3 regions of the Pseudomonas sp. GG8 genome follow, and region 2 is predicted to be linked to each of the others. Evidence: predicted binding sites of a transcription regulator. Region 2 holds the regulator's gene; each other region holds the start of a gene.
What was found. The regulator sigma-54, encoded in region 2, starts transcription at its own class of promoters, with help from an activator protein. The targets are predictions, from matches to a motif close to ANTGGCATNNANNTTGCTNT.
Positions count from the first base shown of each region.

Region 1: the regulator sigma-54 is predicted to act here: its motif matches at 1,233-1,252, upstream of nirB (nitrite reductase large subunit NirB).
Region 3: the regulator sigma-54 is predicted to act here: its motif matches at 2,260-2,279, upstream of flgB (flagellar basal body rod protein FlgB).

Region 1 covers NZ_JBRIIP010000001.1:3,207,923-3,211,747, forward strand. Annotated here, with positions in the region: gene ACVBEG_RS15530 (OprD family outer membrane porin) at 1-5, shown strand, start outside; gene ACVBEG_RS15535 (YoaK family protein) at 258-962, shown strand; gene nirB (nitrite reductase large subunit NirB) at 1,488-3,825, shown strand, end outside.
Region 2 covers NZ_JBRIIP010000001.1:312,325-316,149, forward strand. Annotated here, with positions in the region: gene rapZ (RNase adapter RapZ) at 1-330, opposite strand, end outside; gene ptsN (PTS IIA-like nitrogen regulatory protein PtsN) at 333-794, opposite strand; gene hpf (ribosome hibernation-promoting factor, HPF/YfiA family) at 807-1,115, opposite strand; gene ACVBEG_RS01580 (RNA polymerase factor sigma-54) at 1,196-2,692, opposite strand; gene lptB (LPS export ABC transporter ATP-binding protein) at 2,880-3,605, opposite strand; gene lptA (lipopolysaccharide transport periplasmic protein LptA) at 3,605-3,825, opposite strand, start outside.
Region 3 covers NZ_JBRIIP010000001.1:1,439,512-1,443,336, reverse strand. Annotated here, with positions in the region: gene flgE (flagellar hook protein FlgE) at 1-618, opposite strand, end outside; gene ACVBEG_RS07090 (flagellar hook assembly protein FlgD) at 647-1,345, opposite strand; gene flgC (flagellar basal body rod protein FlgC) at 1,361-1,804, opposite strand; gene flgB (flagellar basal body rod protein FlgB) at 1,808-2,215, opposite strand; gene cheR (protein-glutamate O-methyltransferase CheR) at 2,482-3,309, opposite strand; gene ACVBEG_RS07070 (chemotaxis protein CheV) at 3,364-3,825, opposite strand, start outside.

The DNA.
Region 1 (3,825 bases), 2.9 Mb from region 2:
GGTAATACACAGCCAGGCATGAACGCTGTCAAGGCGACGTAATCCGGCTTACCCATGCTTCGCGTGGGTAAGCCGCCTTAAAATGAACAGGTTGACTGTTGGCGCAACCGCGAAAACTCCCGCTCGAAAAGCAAGGAATCCTTGAAGAGGCATTCGTCGAATTCAAATCCACTGGGCTTTGCCTCATACTCTGCGCTGAGATATGACGATACCAGCACCTTGACCTCACGAATCCCCCCAAGGAGCCCGATACGCTGATGCTGCCTTCCCCCCTTAAAATCCTTACCAATCCCGCGCGGCTGCACACACAGAAATGGCGTGGGCGCGTTGGCCTGTGTCTGGTTGCCGGTCTCTCGGTATTGGCAGGCATGACGGATGCGATCGGTTTTATGGCAACCGGTGACTTCGTATCGTTCATGAGCGGCAACACCACCCGCCTGGCCGTGGCCATAAGCGAAGGCGACTTCGGGCTTATGCTGCGACTGCTTATCGTCGTTGCCACGTTTATCGGCGGCAATACACTGGGCATTGTCGTAAGCCGAATGACGGGGCGACGCGCCCTTCCCTTGCTGCTGTGCATCGCTGCGTTGTTATCCGCTGCGGCAGCCTTGCCATTGACCGCTCAACTGCCAGCACTGTTGGCCGCTATTATCGCCATGGGCATGCTCAACGCCGCCGTCGAAGAGGTCAATGGCTTCCCGATTGGCCTGACTTACGTGACAGGCGCACTCTCACGATTCGGCAGAGGATTAGGCCGGTGGATGCTGGGAGAGCGAAGAAATGGATGGCGAGTTCAGTTGATACCCTGGACCGGCATGTTTGCAGGTGCGGTGATCGGCGCCCTGCTTGAGCAGCAACTGGGTATGAAAGCTCTATTGTTCAGCGGCTTGCTTTCTGCCGTTTTGGGGTTTGCCGCACTGAAAATCCCACGCCGCTGGCAACTGGCTTATATGCCTAAATAAGGGTAATCAGCACTCCCCCCGCTTTTCCAGACTGCGCAGCAGCTTGCAGGGGGCATGGTCATACCATGACGACTCTATTGCCCACGACCTACATTGCCCCAAATAAGGGAACCGGGAAACTTATCCGCACCCTTCTGGTTCAATGTACTCATTAGCATATGACCCGATCATGTTTCCCGGTGCGTAGAGAGCACCTGAAAAAGACCCGCTGTGTAGCGCTTCAACCCTCCTCCGCTTAGCGATCTCTGGATAGAAAGACGTCCATCCGACACTGGCATGAAACCTGCTTTAGTCCTGACAAACCTGTAGAAATCTCCTATAGGACGTCCAGGCGTGGTCACCGACGACCACCTTCCAGTACTGGCGCAGGACGGGTGAACCAGGCAGCGCGGCTTCGGTTAATCACCCCACCACACATCCATGAATACCAGGCAAAGACGCCTGGAGCCGTCACACGGCTCCAGGCGTTTTTTTTGCTTTTTTTTCTGGCCATGCCACGGCAGCGGCTTCGACTGAGGAAAGGTTATGAACGCAACCGCCACCCCGATCAAGAGCGAAACACTGGTCGTCATCGGCAACGGCATGGTCGGCCATCATTGCGTCGAGCAGTTGATCGAGCATGGCGCGCTCGCCCACTATCACGTGCATGTGTTCGGTGAGGAGCGGCAGCGTGCCTACGACCGCGTCCACCTCTCAGAGTACTTCGGCGGTCGTGATGCAGAGTCCCTCGCACTTGGTGAGGCCGATCTGTATGCCCGCCACGGTGTGCAGCTGCACCTCGGCGTGCAAGTGCTCGACATCGACCGCGAGCGCAAGGAAGTAGTCACCAGCGCCGGACGCCAGGCTTATGACCGATTGGTGCTGGCCACCGGCTCCTATCCCTTTGTGCCGCCGATCCCCGGTGCCGAAGGCCGCTCCCGGTTGGTCTACCGTACTCTGGACGACCTAGACGCCATCCGCGAGGCGGCTACCAATGCCCGACGTGGCGTGGTGGTAGGTGGCGGCCTGCTCGGCCTTGAAACCGCCAATGCACTGAAGTCCCTGGGGCTGGAAGCCCATGTCGTTGAATTCGCCCCACAACTGATGCCGGTGCAACTGGACGCCTCAGGTGGCGAAGCACTGCGGGCACGGATCGAGGCCCTGGGCGTCGGTGTGCACCTTTCGCGAGCGACCCAGGAGATCGTTATCGGTGAAGAGTATGCCTACCGCATGAACTTCAACGGTGGCGAATTCCTTGAAACCGACCTGATCGTATTCTCTGCCGGGATCCGCCCGCAGGACGCTATCGGCCGTAGCGCCGGGCTGGACGTGGCACCGCGTGGCGGCCTGGTCGTGGACAATCATTGCCGCACCAGCGACCCCTACATCTTCGCCATCGGCGAGTGTGCGTCCTGGAACGGCAGCATCTTTGGTCTGGTCGCGCCGGGCTACAGCATGGCGCGTAACGTTGCCGCGCAACTCGCGGGTCAGCATTACGACCCCTTTACCGGCGCAGACATGTCGACCAAGCTCAAGCTGCTGGGCGTTGATGTCGGTTCTATCGGCGACGCTCACGCGGCGACTCCCGGCGCCAAGAGCTACCGCTTTATCGACGAGGCCAGCGCCAGCTATCGCCGCCTGGTGGTCTCTGCCGATGGCAAGCATGTGCTGGGCGCGGTACTGATCGGCGATAACAGCTATTACGACACCTTGCTGCAATACGCGCAGAACAGCATAGCGCTGCCCAAGGACCCGTCCAGCCTGATCCTGCCGCTGTCAGACGGCGCACCGACACTCGGTGCCGATGCGCTGCCGGACACCGCCACTATTTGCTCCTGCCATAACGTTACCAAGGGCGCGGTGTGCTGTGCGGTCGACGCAGGTTGCACCGACCTCGGCGAACTCAAGGGCAAGACCAAGGCAGGCACTGGCTGCGGCGGTTGCAGCGCACTGCTCAAGCAGGTCTTCGAGCACGAGCTCAGTGCCCGTGGCGTCGCCGTCGACAAAAGCCTCTGCGAGCACTTCGCCCATACCCGTCAGGAACTGTACGCCCTGGTACGGGTGGAAGGCATCATTAGCTTCGACGAAATGCTCGCCAAACATGGACGCGGCCACACCGGCTGCGATATCTGCAAACCCGCTGTGGGCTCGATTCTCGCCTCATGCTGGAACCAGCCGATCATGGACCCATTGTTGGTGCACCTGCAGGACACCAACGACACATTCATGGCCAACATGCAGAAGAACGGCACCTATTCGATCATCCCGCGCATCGCCGCCGGCGAAATCACCCCGGACAAGTTGATCGCCCTGGGCGCTGTCGCGAAGAAATACGACCTCTACACCAAGATCACTGGCGGCCAGCGCATCGATCTGTTCGGCGCCCAATTGCATCAGTTGCCGGACATCTGGGGCGAACTTATCGAGGCCGGTTTCGAGACCGGACACGGCTACGGCAAGTCATTGCGTACGGTCAAATCCTGCGTCGGCAGCACATGGTGTCGTTATGGCGTTCAGGACAGCGTAAGCATGGCGCTGCTCCTGGAGAACCGCTACAAGGGCCTGCGCGCACCGCATAAATTCAAGCTTGCGGTTTCCGGCTGCACCCGCGAATGCGCCGAGGCGCAGAGCAAGGACGTTGGGGTGATCGCTACCGAGAAAGGCTGGAATCTCTATGTCTGTGGCAACGGAGGCATGCGCCCGCGTCACGCCGAATTACTAGCCACGGACCTGGATGACCAAACCCTATTGCGCTACGTCGACCGGTTCCTGATGTTCTACATCCGTACTGCCGACAAACTGCAACGCACCTCTGTCTGGCGCGAAAGCCTGGACGGCGGCCTGGACTACCTCAAAGACGTCATCATCAACGACAGTCTGGGGC
Region 2 (3,825 bases):
CAGGGGGTGGCGACGACGGGTTTCAGAGAATCGTTTTAGCAGGGTCTCTTCATCGGCGTCGAGGTACAGCACATCGCATTGGATGTGGCGGCTGCGGACCTCTTCCAGTAATTCGGGAAAACGCGACAGATGGCTCGGCAGATTGCGCGCGTCGATGGACACGGCGACCAGCGGCTGAGCCAGTTCGGTATGAATCAGGGCACGTTCAGCCAGCTCCGGGAGCAGGCCTGCAGGCAGGTTGTCGATGCAATAGAAGCCGTTGTCTTCCAGTACATCCAGTGCTGTGCTCTTGCCGGAGCCGGATCGGCCGCTGACGATGATCATGCGCATCATTAATGGCCGTTCTGCACGTCCAGCACCACTTGATAAAGCGCTTCATCGCTTTGGGCGCTGCGTAGGCGGTCGCGCACATCGGCGCGGTCGAGCATGCTGGCTATCTGGCGCAGCAGCTCCAGGTGTTCGTCGGTGGCGGCTTCCGGGACTAGAAGGACAAAAAGCAGGTCTACAGGCCTGCCGTCGATGGCGTCAAAATCTACGGGGGTGTCGAGGTGCAGGAGGGCGCTGATGGGCATTGGGCAGCCCGCCAGCCGGCAATGCGGGATGGCGATGCCATTGCCGAAACCGGTCGAGCCGAGTTTTTCGCGGGCAATAAGGCTCGTGAGTACCAAGTCCGAATCAAGCTCCGTTTCACGGCCGATCAGTTTGGCAACTTGCTCAAGAACATTTTTTTTACTGCTGCTCGGCACGTTCACGAGTGAACGGCCGGCAGTCAGGATATTTTCAAGTCGGATCATGGGTTGTGGGTGTTAGCGAGCAGTCGCACCTTTCAGGATGTTCTGCTGCTTTTCCTTATGCTTGAGCAATTGTCGGTCCAGCTTGTCAGTGAGTAGGTCGATTGCCGCATACATGTCGTCATGTTCTGCGTTAGCGACCACCTCTCCACCGTGGATGTGCAGTGTGGCTTCGATTTTCTGTTTCAGTTTCTCGACTGCCATCGTTACCTGCACATTGGTAATCTTGTCAAAGTGCCCTTCGAGCTTCTTGAATTTGAGCTCGATGTATTCGCGCAGGGGCTTGGTCACTTCCAATTGGTGTCCACTGATGTTGACTTGCATACAGCGTCTCCTTCGTTGCCAGTACATAAAGAGGCAGGCTTGAATGCCTACCACTGGAACGCTACGGCGTACGGCCACCCTTACATCAATCGCTTGCGTTCGCTTGAAGGTGCTATCCCAAGTGATTCGCGGTATTTAGCGACCGTGCGCCGAGCTACCTGAATGCCTTGTGCCTCCAGTAAACCAGCGATCTTGCTGTCACTCAACGGCTTTTTCTGATTTTCCGCAGCTACCAGTTTTTTGATGATCGCGCGAATGGCCGTGGACGAACACTCTCCGCCCTCTGAGGTGCTTACGTGACTGGAAAAGAAATATTTCAGTTCGTAAATACCGCGCGGGGTATGCATGAATTTTTGCGTGGTCACACGTGAAATCGTCGATTCGTGCATGCCTACCGCTTCGGCGATGTCATGCAGAACCAAGGGTTTCATGGCTTCGTCGCCATACTCAAGAAAGCCGCGCTGGTGCTCGACGATCTGCGTGGCCACTTTCATCAGCGTTTCGTTGCGGCTCTGCAGGCTCTTGATGAACCAGCGTGCCTCTTGCAACTGATTGCGCATGAAGGTGTTGTCAGCGCTGGTGTCGGCCCTGCGGACGAACCCTGCGTATTGGGGGTTGACCCGCAGACGGGGCACGGACTCTTGATTGAGCTCTACCAGCCAGCGCTCGTTGTCTTTGCGCACGATCACGTCGGGCACAACGTATTCGGCCTCGCTCGACTCGATCTGCGAGCCTGGGCGCGGGTTGAGGCTCTGCACCAGTTCAATGACCTGGCGCAGTTCGTCTTCCTTGAGCTTCATGCGCCGCATCAGCTGAGCGTAGTCGCGGCTGCCAAGCAGGTCGATGAAGTCTCCGACCAAGCGTTGTGCCTCGGCCAGCCAGCGAGTCTTCGCGGGGAGCTGACGCAATTGCAGTGACAGGCATTCGCTCAGGTTGCGAGCGCCGATACCCGCGGGTTCGAATTGCTGGATACGGTGCAGTACTGCTTCGATTTCATCCAGTTCGACATCCATTTCCGGGTCGAAGGCATCGAGGATTTCCTCAAGCGACTCGTCCAGGTAGCCCTGATTGTTGATGCAGTCGATCAGCGTGACGGCGATCAACCGATCAGTATCGGACATGGGGGCCAGATTCAATTGCCACAACAGATGGCTTTGCAGGCTCTCGCCGGCCGATGTGCGAGTGGTGAAGTCCCATTCGTCATCGTCGTTGTTGCTGCTGGGCAGGCTGCTGGCACTGGTCTGATACACGTCATCCCAAGCGGTATCAACGGGCAGCTCGTTGGGGATGCGGTCGTTCCAGTCGCCTTCTTCCAGGTTGTCCACCGTCGGGGCGGGCTCCTGGTAGGTAGGTTCCTGTACGTCAGGATTGGGTTTCTCTATGTTGTCGGCCAACGGATCGGCATTGTCGAAGTCGTCGCCTTCTTCCTGGCGTTCCAGCATAGGGTTCGACTCCAACGCTTCCTGGATTTCCTGTTGAAGGTCCAGGGTCGACAATTGGAGGAGGCGGATGGCCTGTTGCAGCTGCGGTGTCATCGTCAGCTGCTGGCCCATTCTCAGGACTAGCGATGGTTTCATGGCAGGGGCTTAACACCTTATTTCGCCGGCGCACATGCGCCATCCACTACAGGGCGCCGAAGCGCCAACTTAAGCAAATTATATGCCTGAAACCTAAGTGTTTGCCTAGAGCGTGATGACAATTAATGTTCTTGTCAGCACTGCACCCTAGCGTCCGTCGCCGATGAAGAGCGAAACACCGCAGAGCTTACAGGCGGAACTCATGGCCGAGGTAAACCTCTTTAACCAGTTGGTTAGCCAGAATGGTTTCTGAATCACCCTCAGCGATCAGTTGCCCGTCGTTGACGATGTAAGCGGTTTCACAAATATCCAGGGTGTCACGTACGTTGTGATCGGTGATCAGTACGCCGATGCCCTTGGCTTTCAAGTGATAAATGATTTGCTTGATATCGCCGACGGAAATGGGGTCGACACCGGCAAACGGTTCATCGAGCAAGATGAATTTTGGCGAAGTCGCCAGGGCGCGAGCGATTTCCACACGACGGCGTTCACCGCCGGACAGGCTCATGCCCAGGTTGTCGCGTATGTGGCTGATGTGGAACTCCTGCAGCAGGCTTTCCAGCTCCTTGCGACGCGCTGTACGGTCGAGTTCCTTGCGGGTCTCGAGGATCGCCATGATGTTATCGGCAACCGACAGTTTGCGAAAAATCGAGGCTTCCTGCGGCAGATAGCCGATCCCGGCGCGTGCGCGACCGTGCATGGGTTGATGGCTGACGTCTTGATCGTCGATCAAGACGCGACCCTGATCGGCCTGGACCAAACCTACGATCATGTAGAAACAGGTGGTTTTGCCAGCACCGTTAGGGCCAAGCAGCCCCACGATTTGCCCGCTCTCGATCGAGAGACTGACATCGCGCACAACCTGGCGACCCTTATAGCTTTTAGCCAGATGCTGGGCTTTAAGCGTCGCCATTACGGAGCCTTCTGCGGTGCGGGTTTGTTTTTCGGCTGGATGACCATGTCGATCCGCGGACGTGGTGCCGTCACCTTGGCTCCGTTGGCGCGGCCGGCATTGACGATTTGTTTCGTCGTGTCATAGACGATTTTCTCGCCTTCGGACGTATTGCCGTCGTTGATGACCTTGGCCTTGTCGATCAGGATGATCCGGTCAAGGGCGGCGAAGTACTGGATGG
Region 3 (3,825 bases), 1.1 Mb from region 2:
GAAGTACTGACTCATGGAGTGCTCGTTGCCCTGACTGTCGTAGAGCGGCGTACTGAACGTGTTGGTGTAGCTGTTCACGTCATTTGGGTCGAACGGCGTGACAGTCGGAAGTTTCGATGAAGAATTCAGATTGGACGCAATGGTGACGGTACCTGTCGGGCTAGGTGCCAGATTCGACGAGTCGATTTTAAGATCGGTCAATACACCGTTCACGACATTGCCTGCCGCATTAACACCGTAGCCCTGCAGCTTGTTGCCGGAAGCGTCGACGACATTACCACTCTTGTCCGGGTAGAACGCACCGGCACGGGTATAGAGTTTTTCGCCGTGATTGCTGACCATGAAGAAGCCGTTGCCGTTAATAGCCAAATCAAGGCTGCGGCCGGTGCCGGTGGTCAAAGTACCTTGCGTGAATTGCTGGGACACGGCGGCCGTGGTGACACCGCTACCCGCAGTGGTACCACCGGAAGTACCGCGAATCGAAGCAGCGTACTGGTCCTGGAACTCGGTACGGGACGATTTAAAACCCGTGGTCGCAACGTTGGCAATGTTGTTGCCGGTAACGTCGAGACTTTTGTTTGCCGCATAGAGCCCACTGAGGCCGATATTGAATGACATGCTCAACTCCTTTGCCGTCTAGTCGGCTCTATATTCCGATTGTTTGCACTTTGGACAAACCAACACTGCTGCCGCCTGCCAGGTTGAGCGTCATTTCCGCACCACTGACACCCATCGTCACACTGTTGACGGTGGCTGGCAGATAGGTGCTCAAGGCAGTGGCCGTACCATTGGCAGTACCTGTGGCGACGACGCTGTAAGTACCTGACGCCGCAGTCGTGCCATCGCTGTTCTGACCGTTCCAGGTAAAGCTGGTAGTACCCGCCGCCTGCGCACCAAGATCGATGGTGTCGACCAGGTTCCCACTCGCGTCGGAGATTTTGACCGTGGTCGACGAGTTCGACGCCGGGACGACCACTGAACCGGTCAGGCCCTTCGTGGTATCGACCACTGCCGAACCGCTGCTGACGATCACCGAACGCCCAACCAGAGAGGACGCCTGCAAGGCTTGGGACGACTGATAAGTACTGGCAATCGTATCAACCGTACTGCTCAGGTTCTGCATGCTCTCAAGGCTGCTGAACTGAGCCAACTGAGAAACGAACTGCGTGTTGTCCTGCGGACTGAGAGGGTCTTGGTTCTTCATCTGCGTAACCAGCAGTTGCAGGAATGCATCTTTGCCCAGTGAGGCAGTCCCCGTTTTGTTGGTGGTGCCTGTGTTGCTTGAGCTTGCCGTTTTCTGAAGCTGATCCAGAACCGACTGACCGACGCTGCTAGTAGTTGTCATCGACTGCGCCTCTTATCACTGACCCAGGGTCAGGACCTTCTGCATCATGGTTTTGGCGGTATTCATAATGTCCGCATTGGTCTGAAACGAGCGGCTGGCCGAGATCATGTCGGCCATCTCCGAAACAACATTGACGTTGGGGTAGTAGACATAACCGTTCTTGTCAGCCGACGGATGCGTTGGCTCATAACGTGCCTCGAGGTTGCTCGGATCTTCGATGATCCCGCTGACCTGAACACCCTGACCCGCTTCGTCCTGACTGCCGAACAGCGAACCACTGTCGCCGCTGCCCTGCCCCTGAAGCACGGTCGCAAACACGGGGTGACGGGTGCGGTAGGTTTGATCCATGCTCGACGAGACTGTTTCGGCGTTGGCAATGTTACTGGCCACGGTGTTCAGGCGCGTGGTCTGAGCACTCATGCCACTGCCGGCAATGTTAAAAACACTTGCAAGGGACATGAATTACTCTCCACGAAGGGCTGACACCAGCCCTTTGAATTTGCTGTTGAGCAGGGTGAAACTGGCCTGGAAGCCTACGGCGTTCTGTGCGTAGCTGGCCTGTTCAACCTGCGTATCGACGGTATTCTGGTCAAGCGAAGGTTGGCTAGGTGTGCGATACAGCAGCGCGCCGTCGCCACCGCTCAGACCCTCGGCGTCGATGTGCCGACTGTTGGTCGTTTTAAGGCCAAACGCGCCATTCTTGGTTTTATCGCTTTGCGCTGCGAGCACGGCCGAGAACTCAAGATCTCGCGCCTTATAGTTCGGCGTGTCGGCGTTGGCGATGTTGTTGGCCAAGACCTCTGCACGCTGAGCGCGAAAGCCAAGGGCTTGCTCATGGATGCCTAGCGCTTTATCGAAGCTGATGCTCATGTCGGGAAACCTTTAGCGGCTGACCTGAATTTCGTATCAGTCACAAAGCAATCAGCGTGCCAGCTTCGCCAGCGCCATAAATCAAGGGTTTGCGAGCTATCCTGGGGCGGCAACGACAGAAAAGCGGCAAGGCATTTCCGCTATAAAGGGATAAAGCGGCAAGCACAGCGCCGTTTTCTTGCCATTGCCGCTTCCTCCCAGAAGAGCCGCAACGGTTTAGCTGATGTAAAAAAAGAGACCCTAAGGTCTCTTTTTTAGCGCAGCGATCACTTCGCCTGGTAAATGATCCCAGGACTGCACTGAACCATCTGATAATGCTCAGGCAAACCATTCAGCGCTTCCGATGCCCCGAGAAACAGGTAGCCACCGGGCTTAAGCGTACTGTGGATACGCAACAGAATGTCCTTCTTCACCTCCGCCGAGAAATAGATCAGCACGTTGCGGCAAAAAACGATGTCGAATTTCCCCAGGCTTGCATAACTGTCGAGCAGGTTGAAAGAGCGAAACTCGACCCGGCTCTTGATGGGCGCCTTGATTGCCCAACGCCCCGCTTCTTTGGGATCGAAAAAACGCTGCAGACGCTCTTGGGATAGCCCTCGACCCAACGCCAGACTGTCGTATTCGCCCGTCTTGCAGTTGTTCAACATCAACCCCGAAAGATCGGTAGCGATGATCTGCACGCCCTGTTTTAGCTGACCGAGGTTGCTACGCTCGAACTCGTCGATCGTCATCGATAACGAGTACGGTTCCTGGCCTGAAGAACACGCCGCCGACCAGATACGCAGGCGCTGGTTCGGGCTGGCCTTGATCGCCTCTGGAAGCACTTTGTTCTTCATGACTTCGAACGGATAGGTGTCGCGAAACCAGAGCGTTTCGTTGGTGGTCATTGCATCCACGACCTGCTCGCGCAGACCACTGCGAGGCTGAGCCTGGATTCGCTGAATCAACTCCCCCAGCGACTTGATGCCTTGCTGGTCCATGAGTTTGTTGAGACGGCTTGAGACCAGATACTGTTTATTCTCTCCGAGCAAAATGCCACAGGCTTTTTCCAGGAAGACCCGGAACTGTTCGAAATCCAAATTACCTGTAGACAAAGAAACCGCCTCTTACAATCTTGCGTCCAGCCAAAGGGCGGCGCCCTTTGGCGATTATTTCACCGCGTTGATCCGATCAACTACCCGAGCGGCAAGCTCATCAGGCCGGAACTTGGCAAGAAAATCATCGGCACCGACTTTCTTGACCATCGCCTGGTTGAACACTCCCGACAAGGAAGTATGCAGGATGATGTGTATTTTTTGCATGCGCGGATCGTTGCGGATTGCCGAAGTCAAGGTATACCCATCCATCTCGGGCATTTCGATGTCTGAAATCATCATCAAAAATTCCTCTTCAGGCTTCTTGCCCTCTTCGACCATGCGTAGCAGGTAATCCAGCGCCTGACGACCGTCATTCAAGGCTACCACCTCGACCCCGACTGTCTGCAGACAGCGTGTCACCTGCTTACGCGCAACCGACGAATCGTCGACGGTCAGCACTCGAAGGGTCAGCGCTTTGGCCTGTGTTTCTTCATCGACAACACCGACCGAAATACTTTCCGAAGTCGGCGCTAC